DNA from 4 places in the Thalassotalea aquiviva genome. Region 1 is predicted to be linked to each of the others. Evidence: predicted binding sites of a transcription regulator. Region 1 holds the regulator's gene; each other region holds the start of a gene.
What was found. Region 1 encodes MetJ, which represses methionine synthesis genes. Its sites were predicted from a motif close to TAGACGTCTAGACGTCTA; they were not measured.

Region 1 (3,220 bases):
GCGGCTTCTTGCGCGGTTAATTCCATTCCCGCATGCGTCATCGTTGCTGGGTGACAAATCAGACTTTCAACCCCACCTAAAGACTGTGCTAAAGTAAACAGGCTGGTATTTTCCAATACGGTTTTAGCGCCATTAACACCGCCATCCACCTCAAAACTCAACATCGAGCCATAACCCATTTGTTGCTGTTTAGCTAATGAATGACCTGGATGGGTGCTTAAGCCAGGGTAATACACTCTTTTTATAGCTGGATGTGCAATTAAAAATTTAACTAAGGCGTCGGCATTGGCCTGGTGCTCTCTCATGCGAATCGGCAGAGTTTTAATGCCTCTTAAGGTCAGGTAACTGTCAAATGCACTACCTGTGATGCCTATGCAGTTTGCCCACCAAGCAAGCTCTTCGCCTAAAGAGTGATCGTTAGTGACAACGGCACCACCAACAATATCACTGTGGCCATTGATAAATTTCGTTGTGGAGTGGATCACAATATCTGCGCCGAGCGCGAGTGGTTGCTGCAATAACGGGGTAAGAAAGGTATTATCAACGGCGATCAACGTACCTGCTTGTTTGGCTTGGTTAGCCAAGGTTTTAATATCCACAATACGCAGAAGTGGGTTACTCGGTGTTTCTATGAGCAACAACTTGGGTTTACATGCAAGAGCATGTTCGACGGCTTTGGGGTCATTTTGGTCAATAACGAGAAGCTTGAATAAGCCCCTTTTCTCAAGATGAGTGAATAATCGATAACTACCACCATAACAATCATGAGGGATAACGAGGGTATCTTGACTACTGAGTAATTGGGTGATCAGGTGAATGGCCGACAGGCCTGTGCTAGTAATAATGCCAAAACAACCGCCTTCGAGCTCGGCTATTACATCAGCAAGGATTGAACGGGTTGGGTTAGCGGTTCGAGAATAATCGTATTCGCCTTTTTGCTTGAAGCCTTTTAGGGCATAGGTAGATGATAAATGCAACGCCGGCACAACAGCACCATGATGCTTGTCGGTATTAATACCAGCTTGAACCGCTTTTGTTGCATTATGCTTGGTTACCATATTGCCCATTCCATAACGAATTAATTAAATAGATGTTTAGACGTCTATAAATCTATCTGGTTAATTTATATCCGTCAAGAAATTTTAGCCATCTATACATCTTTGCTTTTAGATGTTGACTCAAAGTGAAGAACCAGTACAATTTAAACCAAGATTTAATTCAGATGTTGAAGGAATGTCCATGGCAGAATGGAATGGTGACTACATTAACCCTTATGCAGTCCACGGTAAAAAAAGTGAGCAAGTGAAAAAGATCACAGTTTCAATTCCACTGCGAGTATTAAAAGTTCTTACTGATGAAAGAACTCGACGTCAAATCAATAACTTACGACACGCAACCAATAGTGAACTCCTTTGCGAAGCTTTCTTGCATGCGTTTACGGGTCAACCGTTACCAAGTGATGAAGATCTGATGAAAGATAACGAACATACGTTACCCAAAAGTGTTCGAGATATTCTAGAGGAAAAAGGGATCACCGACTTTTCCGATTTTGAGGATTAGACGCAAAGTTAACATTGTCGCAGAAAGTTCGTCAGAACTTCATGCAGATTAAAATGTTCGCGATAAAAAATTTACTAAGACGATAAAAAAAGCCGGGATAACCCGGCTTTTTATTTCGCTAAATTGACATTGGCAATCTAGCACTGACCAATCCATTACTCGTCAAATGGATTCACCAAAATCATCGTTTCATTACGATCTGGACCGGTTGAAATAATGTCAATCGGTACACCTGTAATTTCTTCTAGGCGCTTAATGTACGCAATCGCATTTGCTGGCAATTGATCAATGCTGGTCGCGCCAACAGTCGACTCATCCCAACCTGGTACGGTTTCATATACCGGAGTAATGTTTTCGTAACCTTCTGCAGCCATCGGTGGTACCGTAATGATGTCACCAGACTCAGTTTTATAACCTGTACAGATTTTAAGTTCTTTAAGACCATCTAACACGTCAAGCTTGGTTAAACAAAAGCCTGAAACCGAGTTCACTTGAACGGCTCTGTGCATTGCAACGGCATCAAACCAGCCACAACGACGTTCACGACCGGTTGTCGCACCAAATTCATGACCTACAGTACCTAAATGTTGACCAATCTCATCATTTAGTTCAGTAGGGAATGGGCCTGAACCTACACGTGTGGTGTACGCTTTAGTGATACCTAAAACATAATCAAGGTTTAGAGGACCAAATCCACAGCCTGTTGCAACACCGCCAACAGTGGTGTTTGATGACGTTACATATGGGTAGGTACCGTGATCAATATCAAGTAATGTACCTTGAGCACCTTCAAACATGATAGATTCGCCGGCTTTACGGGCTTGATCAAGCATTTCACTTACGTCCGCCGTCATTGCGCGGATAATATCGGCGATTTCTAATACTTCTTTTAATACCGTATCAAAGTCTAGCGCTTCGGCTTTGTAGTAATGGGTTAAAACAAAGTTATGGTATTCCATAATTTCTTTTAACTTATCGGCAAACGTTTCCGTGTTTAATAAATCGCTTACACGTAAACCACGACGAGCAACTTTATCTTCGTAGGCCGGACCGATACCACGACCCGTAGTACCGATTGCTTTTTTACCGCGCGCAGCTTCACGTGCGTTATCTAAAGCTACATGGTAAGGCATGATAAGAGGACATGCATCACTAATTAGTAAGCGCTCACGTACTGGAACATTACGCTCTTCCAACATGGTGATTTCTTTCATTAATGCTTTTGGACACAGCACAACACCGTTACCAATTAAACATTTAACATTTTCACGAAGAACACCTGAAGGGATAAGATGTAATACGGTTTTCTCACCGTCAATTACCAAAGTGTGACCTGCATTGTGACCACCTTGATAACGCACAACATACTTGGCCTTATCAGTTAATAAGTCAACAACCTTACCTTTACCTTCGTCACCCCATTGGGTGCCAAGAACTACAACGTTTTTGCCCATAATAATTTTGTATATTTCGAAAGAAAATTAGGCGGGGATTCTAGCAAATACCACGTTATAGATCACTAGTTTTATGCGTTTTTTGTTCACAAAATGCAACGTTTTGGTTGCATTTATCGATGAACAAATACGGGCCGAACCATTTATTGGATGAAAATCAGTAAGATAATGCCCAAACCTAACAATAAGGCGCCCATTTGCCTAAT
Region 2 (3,220 bases), 1.4 Mb from region 1:
TGCTCATTTAGATTAAGCGCCTCTAACCCCGACAAGCGACACGCGATAGGCTGTTTGATTATTTTTCTAGGTACCATGTTTGCGACTATATCGGCAATGCCTTTGATATGCTCAGGAGTTGTGCCACAACAGCCACCGACAATATTTAAAAACCCTGATTGAGCCCACTCTTTAATGTGTTCGTTCATTTTTTCAACAGTGAAATCGTATTCACCAAACGCATTAGGTAAACCGGCATTAGGGTGAGCCGATACCGCAAAGTCACTGATATTGGCCAATTCTTCAACATATTGACGCAGTTCAACCGGTCCGAGCGCACAATTTAAGCCAAATGAAATGGGATTAGCATGGCGTAAAGAATTGTAAAACGCTTCGGTTGTTTGACCAGAAAGGGTTCGCCCAGATGCATCGGTGATGGTACCTGAAATCATAATTGGCAAAGTGATTGATAGCGCCTCAAAAACGTCTTCAATAGCCACAATGGCGGCCTTGGCATTTAACGTATCAAAGATTGTTTCGACCATAATAATGTCGACCCCACCCTCAATCAACGCTTGGGTCGATTCAATATAGGCATGCTTTAATTGATCAAAGCTGATATTGCGAAAAGCGGGGTTATTGACATCGGGTGAAATCGAACAAGTGCGGTTTGTTGGACCTAACACCCCAGCAACAAAGCGTGGTTTGTTCGGGTTTAATAACGTGACTTCATCAGCAACTTGACGAGCAAGCTTGGCCGCGTGAAAATTGATTTCCCTGCTAATGCCTTCCATTTGATAGTCCGCCATCGCAACGGTGGTCGCATTAAAACTATTGGTTTCAATAATATCGGCACCAGCCAATAAAAATTGGCGATGGATATCGGCGATAAGCTCAGGTTTCGTTAACACCAATAAATCATTGTTGCCTTTTAAATCACAGTCCCAGTTTGCAAAACGCTCGCCACGAAAGTCTTGTTCACCAAGCTTATGTTGTTGGATCATGGTACCCATAGCCCCATCAAGCACCAAAATACGCTGAGATAATTGTTGTTCTAAATACACACTGTTTGCTGATTTCACGTTTATGTCCAAAGTTTTATCGGTTATTTTTCTAATTGGTATGGGGTGATCTGATACACATAATAATTTAGCCAGTTACTAAACAGTAAACAACCGTGACTGCGCCAAGTATTACTCGGGGTTAACATCGGATCGTCACCGGGGAAGTAATTAACCGGTTTTAGTGGCTTCATATCTGATTTCAGATCGCGTAAATACTCATCATGTAAGGTGTTAGCATCGTATTCTGGATGCCCTGTTACAAAGACATGCTTCTGATCATTGCTCACCACTAAGTAAACCCCTGCTTGTTCTGAGTCAGCTAAAACGTTGAGTTGTGGATGATCCTGATAATCTTTTGCTGGCACATAGCCATATCGAGAATGTGGAACTTTAAACTGCTCGTCAAAACCGCGTGTTAATGGTTCCAGCGCGACCCGAGTGGTGTGCTGATATACACCTGAGAGTTTCTGCTTATGTAAACAACGGGTAATGCCATAAAAATGATAAAGCGCCGCGTGGGCCGCCCAACAAGAATACATGGTAGAAGTTACTTGAGCATTGGCCCAATCAAAAACTTGTTTGATTTTGTCCCAATAAATCACCTTTTCATAGTCGAGATGGCCAAGAGGCGCGCCAGTGATGATTAAACCGTCGTAACGCTTATGCTTTATGTCATCAAATAAGCGATAAAAAGTGTCTAAGTGCGCTTTTGGGGTATGTTTAGATTCATTTAAATGTAAGCGAACAAAGTCAATATTGATTTGTAAAGGGGTGTTAGAAAGCATCCGTAATATTTGGATTTCAGCTTCGATTTTATTTGGCATTAAATTTAAGATGGCCACCTGTAACGGACGGATGTCCTGACTGACAGCACGATGCTCTGACATCACAAAGATGTTTTCATTGGCAAGAACAGCCAGTGCGGGCAATTGGTCAGGGATCTTTATTGGCATAATACGCATCAATTACTAGAGACCATTTTAATACTACTTAATCACCTTGAAATGTCAACATCTAAACGTATAGACGTCTAGATGTTTTAATTCATTACGATGTTTGGTAGCAATATCGCAATTTACAGAATCAAAGCTTTTGGTTATGCTAGTTCAAATAATCATCTCGACTAAGCCAAAAAATTGGCCGCAATGGACTCGGCTACGCTCCCCGCAGAAGCTACGTGTCAATTAAACCTTAAGGAAAGAGAAAAATAATGCAAAGCGACGCTAGCCTAAATCGGCTCAAACAATTTCCTCGCTTGATGTGGGTTGTATTATTGGGGTCTTTCTTTACCCGTGGTAGTTATTACATGGTTTGGCCTTTCTTAGCCGTAATTCTATACCAAAAATTTGCTCTGTCAGCGACCGAAGTTGGCTTGATTTTAACCAACGCCGCTTTGGTCTCGGTTGTAGTTAGCTTCTTAGGAAGCGCCTTGTCAGATAGAATTGGTCGTCGCAAGTTAATTTATTTTAGTGGTATTTTGTACATAGTATCGTTTTGTCTGCTGGCCAAGGCCGATACCATATTATCCTATGCCATTGTTATTACTCTTTGTTCAATAGCCACCTCATTATGGCGGCCGCTAATTTCAGCTCTTATTGGCGATATTATTGAGCAACCACAAACTCGTGAATTAGCGATGCAGGCCTTATATTTTATTATTAATGCCGGTTGCGCAATTGGTCCTATTATTGGTGTGTGGCTTGGTATTACCGCCAAGCAAGAGGGCTTTTACATTACCGCTGTCGCCTTTGCTCTGTTGCTGTTTTTTTTGCATTGGGGATTTAAAACCCAGCCCATACTGGAAGCAAAGAAGAACACAAATCACCGTGAACCATGCGAGAGCGCTTTGCAAAATAGCACCATCAAGACGACCATGACGGTACTTTTACAAGATCGGTTGTTACAATGCTTGATCCTAGCAAACATCCTATGCATGTTTATCTATGCACAAATGGACACATCTTTGGTGCAATATTTAAGTCGTGCCAAAGTGCCTGAATTATTGACCTTAATTTCATCAATGATTTTTACCAATGCGCTGGTGATTATCAGCAGTCAATTTGTACTGCTGCGTTTAATGTCAAAGATGACGCTGACCAATCGTATTCAAATCGGCCTAATATTATTATTTATTTCTCAGCTTTGGTTGGCATTTAACCCACTTACTTGGTTTTGGG
Region 3 (3,220 bases), 920 kb from region 1:
TAAGCGTACTTTTTGGGTTACCTGGGCCAAGCCCATAATTGAGGTTTTAGCTCTCGGGTGCAGATTAATTTTTAGTGCTTCGGTTTGTTGTTGCGTCCACTCTTGTAAGGACAATGGCGCTAACACTTGTGGAACCTTTGCCCGTCCTGATTGCTCACACGCCGCAATCACAATCTTTTGCCACTGTTGACGTTTTTTGTCTAATCGTTCGGCATTAAGCTTGACCCCACAACGCTCAGTAAACAAGGGAGTAATGGTATTAACGCCAAGTTCGACAGACTTTTGCAAGGTAAAATCCATGCGATCGCCCCGCGAAATCCCCTGCCCTAAGTGAATGTCTAATGGCGATTCGTTTTCGACCTTATTTATGTCAGTGATTTCAGCCGTTGCCCGTTTTTTTTCAACGTCAACTAAGCGAGCTTGATAATCACAACCATCGCCATTAAATAAAGTAATGTGATCGCCAGGCTTGAGTCGCAATACCCTAACCACATGGCCAAAGGCATCATCGCTTAACGTTACTAGGCTATCACGGGTAAATTCACTGGCTTGATATATTCTTGGGTTGCTCATAAATGCTTGTCTTAATTGATATATTAGATTGGGGCATGGAAATAAAATACAATAACTTGCTAGCTTTTATTCTAACAGAAAAAAAAATGCCAGGGTAACCCTGGCATTTCGTTAACAGATATATGACTTGCCTTATAAACCAGCAGCCAAACGCAGCGCGTCTGCTTTGTCGGTTTTTTCCCAGCTAAAGGCGGTAAACGTATCATCACCAACGGTCATTTCATATGGCTCACGACCAAAGTGACCATAGGCAGCGGTTTGTTGATACATTGGATGCAATAAGTCTAGCATCTTAGTGATACCGTATGGACGTAAATCAAAGTTATCACGAACGATATCAATTAATGCTTGCTCACTAATTTTACCGGTACCAAAGGTTTCAATTGAAATAGACGTTGGTTCGGCCACACCAATAGCGTAAGACACCTGAATTTCACAACGATCGGCTAAGCCTGCCGCAACAATATTTTTTGCCACATAACGACCCGCATAGGCAGCGCTTCGGTCAACTTTTGATGGATCTTTACCTGAGAAAGCACCACCACCGTGACGAGCCATACCACCGTAGGTATCAACAATGATCTTACGACCGGTTAAACCACAATCGCCTACCGGACCACCAATAACAAAACGACCTGTTGGGTTGATAAAGTATTTGGTATTTTCGTTCAGTAATTCCGCTGGTAACGTATGCTTAATGATGTTTTCCATCACCGCATCATGTAAGTCTTCTTGCGAAATTTCTGGGTTATGCTGCGTTGACAAAACAACAGCATCAATCGCCACAGGCTTATCGTTTTCGTAAATAAATGTTACTTGCGATTTAGCATCTGGACGTAACCAAGGTAATACCCCAGATTTGCGCATTTCAGCTTGACGCTCAACCAAACGGTGTGAGTAGTACAATGGTGCCGGCATTAAGGTTGGGGTTTCATTGGTTGCATAACCAAACATTAAGCCCTGATCGCCCGCGCCTTGATCTTCAGGTTTGCTGCGATCGACACCTTGAGCAATTTCTGGTGATTGTTGACCAATTAAATTCATAATGCCACAAGTATCACCATCAAAACCGACTTCTGATGAGGTATAACCAATATCGGTAATGACCTTACGAGTAATGCTTTCTAGATCAACCCAGGCTTCGGTAGTAACTTCACCGGAAATAATAGCAACACCTGTTTTAACCATGGTTTCACATGCAACTCGGGCATGTTTGTCTTGCGTAATAATGGCATCTAAAACCGCATCAGAAATCTGATCTGCAATTTTATCTGGATGACCTTCAGATACGGATTCGGAAGTAAAATAATGTTTCGACATGTTGCCTCTTCTCAGTTAAATAACGCGGCTAGGTGCCTCAAATAGCTGGGCATTACCGTCCGGATTCATAATTTTGATGGATTTTACCTTGCTTTATTCTATAAATCTACCTTTTTACGTCTAGACGTCTAAATGTTTATTCAATTTATTTGCGGTGCGTCAAAAGTATAGTTTTAGCAATATATTTATACCAATGCCATTAAGTTTTAGAACAAAAAAGGCCTCGCTAGAGCAATCTCTAACAAGGCCTTTGGGGTATTTAGACGTGATCTAACTTAGTCGGAATCTAGACTATCAAGGGTCAGCCCTTTCATTCCTGTTACGGTGCTACCGCCTTCTTTGTTACCTTTTAACTTAATCATTAAGCGCAAATCGTTTGGTGAGTCGGCATGATGTAGCGCATCGGTATAACTGATATGCCCGCTTTGGTATAAATCAAATAGAGCCTGATCGAATGTCTGCATTCCAAGCTCTCGAGATTTACTCATGACTTCTTTAATTTCACTGATTTTGCCTTTTTTGATCAGCTCGGCAATATAAGGTGAGTTAATTAAAATCTCAATAGCGGCTTTTCGCCCGCGTCCATCCCTTGTCGGTACCAATTGCTGAGCAATAACGCCTCGTAAATTTAATGCCAAGTCAAACAACAACTTACCATGTTGCTCTGCGGGAACTAAATGCATAATTCGGTCAATGGCTTGGTTGGCATTATTAGCATGCAAAGTCGCAATACATAAATGACCGGTTTCAGCAAAACTTAAAGCGTGCTCCATGATTTCTCTTGAGCGGATTTCACCAATAAGAATGACATCAGGCGCTTGTCTTAATGAACTCTTTAGGGCGGCGTCAAAAGATTCCGTATCGAGACCGACTTCTCGCTGGGTGATCATAGAACGATCATGTTCATGCACAAACTCAACCGGATCTTCAATGGTTAAAATATGTCCACGAGCATTATGGTTTCGATAACCGATTAACGACGCCATCGATGTTGATTTACCAGTACCGGTACCACCAACAAACAGCAGTAGGCCACGTTTACTCATCACCAAATCTTTTAAGATGGAAGGCAACCCCATTCTGTCAACATCCGGTATTTCGGTAACGATTCGACGAACAACCATGCCCGGCATTTCGCGTTGCCAAAAAGCCGAAATACGAAAGCGCCCAACATCTTCAAGCGATAGCGCAAAGTTACACTCTTTGTCTTGATGAAATTCTTTCTTTTGGCGCTCAGTCATCGCACTCTCAACCAGCTCAAGCGTGGTTTCTGGAGTCAAAACTTGCGTATCTATTGGGGTTAATTCACCGTTGATTTTCGCACTTG
Region 4 (3,220 bases), 930 kb from region 1:
ATCAGCCTATCGCCTTTTATTCAATGGTGTTGGCAACAACAAAAGCAGGTATACCTGCCTGTATTGCACCCATTTACCCAAGGTAACTTACTGTTTTTGCACTACCAGCAAAATACCCTGTTGCAGCCAAATTCATATCAAATCCCCGAACCGGCCTTGGATGTACGTAAAGTCATACCGACCAATCAACTCGATGTGATGATCACCCCGCTAGTGGCATTTGATGTCAAAGGCAACAGACTTGGCATGGGTGGTGGCTTTTACGATCGCACATTAGCCAGTTGGTTTCGTGAAAGCAAAGACAAAGCCAGCGCTGATACCGAGGCTTTGTACCCCGTTGGAGTGGCACATGAATGCCAACAAGTTCCGGTGCTTCCTATTGATAGTTGGGATGTTCCGTTAGCCGAAATTATAACGCCGAAAAAAACATTTCAAAATCAAGCATTGAACTGTTCCATGTCGTCAAGCTAAGAGTATAATAACAATACTTAAGTTAAGGATAAGTCCAAACACCCTAACCTGATAATAGGAATCGCAATGACCCAAGATGAAATGAAAAAAGCCGCCGCAATAAAAGCACTCGAGTTTGTTGAACCAGATACCATTGTCGGTGTGGGCACAGGTTCTACGGTAAACCATTTCATCGATGCGCTTGCCACCATTAAGCATACTTTAGTTGGCGCCGTTTCCAGCTCAGAAGCTTCAACCCAAAAGTTGGTGGAATATGGTATCGAAGTTTTTGACTTAAACTCTGTTGATAATTTATCAGTGTACGTTGATGGCGCTGATGAAATTAACAATCAAATGCATATGATCAAAGGTGGCGGTGCTGCCTTAACCCGTGAAAAAATTGTGGCTGCGGTTGCCGACAAATTTGTGTGTATTGCCGACGCGAGCAAACAAGTCGATGTATTGGGCAACTTCCCACTGCCGGTTGAAGTGATCCCGATGGCCCGTAGCTATGTCGCGCGTGAAATTGTTAAGCTTGGCGGTGATCCTGTTTATCGTGAAGGGGTGGTTACAGATAACGGCAATGTTATTTTAGATGTGCATAACCTACACATTTCAGATCCTGTTGCGACGGAAACAAAGCTCAATGCCATCGTTGGTGTGGTTACCAATGGTTTGTTTGCCGAACGGCCAGCCGATGTTCTGATTTTAGGAACCGAAAACGGCGCAAAAATCGTCGTTTAGTCAATCTTCCCCCCAAATAAACTCAGACCAGAGCGTAAAACCATCTCTGGTCTGCTGGCCTTTCCTTTAAGAGTTTTCGCGCAATTTAAACCTGCCCTTCTGTTGTTAACAAACTTTATTCTAAATCGTTAGGAATTGTTAAAAATTGCTTTCGAGTTTTCACTCTATATGGTATTTTAATTGCTCAATTTGGATATCTAGCCATCTATAAATTATTGCCAATAAATGGCGTTATCATCGTCTGTGGCAATTTGTAGATACTAACTGGGACAACCGACATCATGACCAGAAAGTCATTACAAAAAGATAAAATTCGTATTCTTCTGCTAGAAGGCGTGCACCAATCAGCCCTTGAAATTTTAAAGTCAAATGGCTACAGCAATATTGAGTATTTAAAAGGGTCATTGAGCGATGCCGAGCTTAAAGAAAAAATCGCGAACGTGCACTTTTTAGGTATTCGTTCACGCAGCCAAATTAGCGAAGATGTTTTGGCTCATGCCAATAAGTTGGCGGCCATTGGCTGTTTTTGTATTGGCACCAATCAGGTCGATTTACCTGCGGCTCAAATTTTAGGGATCCCAGTTTTTAACGCCCCATTTTCAAATACACGCTCGGTTGCTGAATTGGTTTTAGGTGAAATTTTATTATTACTTCGTGGTATACCAGAAAAGAGTGCATTGGCACATCGAGGGATCTGGCATAAATCGGCTGATGGCTCGGTCGAAGCTCGTGCCAAGACTCTAGGGATTATAGGTTACGGTCACATTGGTACCCAATTAGGGATCATGGCTGAACATATTGGCATGCGAGTAAAATTCTACGACATTGAAACCAAATTACCGCTTGGTAATGCCCTGCAAGTTGAAAGCCTGACCGAATTATTAAATCAGTCTGACGTAATAAGCTTACACGTACCTGAAACGGTATCAACCCAGAATATGATCGGTGAAGCCGAACTAGATGCGATGAAACAAGGCGCTATTTTAATCAATGCCGCCCGTGGCACGGTGGTCGACATCGATGCATTAGCTAACGCCTTAGAATCGAAAAAAATCGCTGGTGCAGCCATTGATGTATTTCCTGTCGAGCCGAAAACAAATGATGAAGAGTTTATCTCTCCTTTAAGAAAGTTCGACAATGTGATCTTAACCCCTCATATTGGTGGCAGCACCAAAGAAGCACAAGAAAACATTGGTCGAGAAGTCGCTGGCAAAATCATTAAGTATTCTGACAATGGCTCTACCTTATCTGCGGTTAACTTTCCTGAGGTATCTTTACCTTCGCACGAAGGCCGTAGCCGACTGTTTCATATTCACCATAACCAACCAGGTGTGTTAACAAAAATCAATATGGCGTTTGCCAACCATAACATCAATATCGCTGCTCAATACTTACAAACCGATGATAAAATTGGTTATGTGGTAATAGATGTTGACTCCGAAGACAGTGAGATTGCCTTAAAAGAGCTTAAATCTATTGCTGGCACCATCCGAGCACGATTAATTCATTAATCGTGCAAAAACGTCACTCTATTAAGGGTGACGTTTTTATCTTCAAAACATCACCATTATGACACATCGGTTTGCTGACGCCTTTTCATCATCACAAGCTTATCATCAGCAAACAAATCAGATATGATGTTAGGGTTAATAAAACCATCTCTATTAACATACTCGGATGGAACTTTAGAATAAAATCAAGGGTGACTTTATTACAACTATGAACGGTATCATGATGTTTATGAGGTCATTGCCTGGGGCTCATCGGTGGGGACCTGCTTTTTTAGCGTTTATCACTTTTACCTTGCTCTCTTCTCCTTTGCTTGCCTATGCACAAAGTAATCAAATTACGGCCCAAGAAATTGAACAGTTAATCAAGTTTAATACCCAATATCGGCGCAGTAATTTTGAACAATTTCAAAAAAACATCGAACGCCTACAATATCATCACGATAAGCTTTCCCCAAGACAACAAGAAGAGCTGATATTTTTTCAAGCTTATGAGCTCAGTGTTCAAGGTGATATTG

Region 2: a site for MetJ is predicted at 2,059-2,076, ahead of metA (homoserine O-succinyltransferase). Genes of this name have one in related genera too.
Region 3: a site for MetJ is predicted at 2,007-2,024, ahead of metK (methionine adenosyltransferase). Genes of this name have one in related genera too.
Region 4: a site for MetJ is predicted at 1,385-1,402, ahead of serA (phosphoglycerate dehydrogenase). Genes of this name have one in related genera too.

What each region holds. Positions count from the first base shown of each region.
Region 1 covers NZ_CP166961.1:194,437-197,656, reverse strand. The annotation lists gene metB (cystathionine gamma-synthase) at 1-1,058, opposite strand, end outside; gene metJ (met regulon transcriptional regulator MetJ) at 1,240-1,560, shown strand; gene ACAY00_RS00845 (adenylosuccinate synthase) at 1,716-3,014, opposite strand; gene ACAY00_RS00840 (DUF2065 domain-containing protein) at 3,158-3,220, opposite strand, start outside.
Region 2 covers NZ_CP166961.1:2,171,385-2,174,604, forward strand. The annotation lists gene metH (methionine synthase) at 1-1,061, opposite strand, end outside; gene metA (homoserine O-succinyltransferase) at 1,085-1,996, opposite strand; gene ACAY00_RS09870 (MFS transporter) at 2,254-3,220, shown strand, end outside.
Region 3 covers NZ_CP166961.1:2,649,113-2,652,332, forward strand. The annotation lists gene rsmE (16S rRNA (uracil(1498)-N(3))-methyltransferase) at 1-573, opposite strand, end outside; gene metK (methionine adenosyltransferase) at 706-1,893, opposite strand; gene ACAY00_RS11835 (PilT/PilU family type 4a pilus ATPase) at 2,169-3,220, opposite strand, start outside.
Region 4 covers NZ_CP166961.1:2,640,187-2,643,406, forward strand. The annotation lists gene ACAY00_RS11785 (5-formyltetrahydrofolate cyclo-ligase) at 1-471, shown strand, start outside; gene rpiA (ribose-5-phosphate isomerase RpiA) at 538-1,194, shown strand; gene serA (phosphoglycerate dehydrogenase) at 1,476-2,705, shown strand; gene ACAY00_RS11800 (GGDEF domain-containing protein) at 2,926-3,220, shown strand, end outside.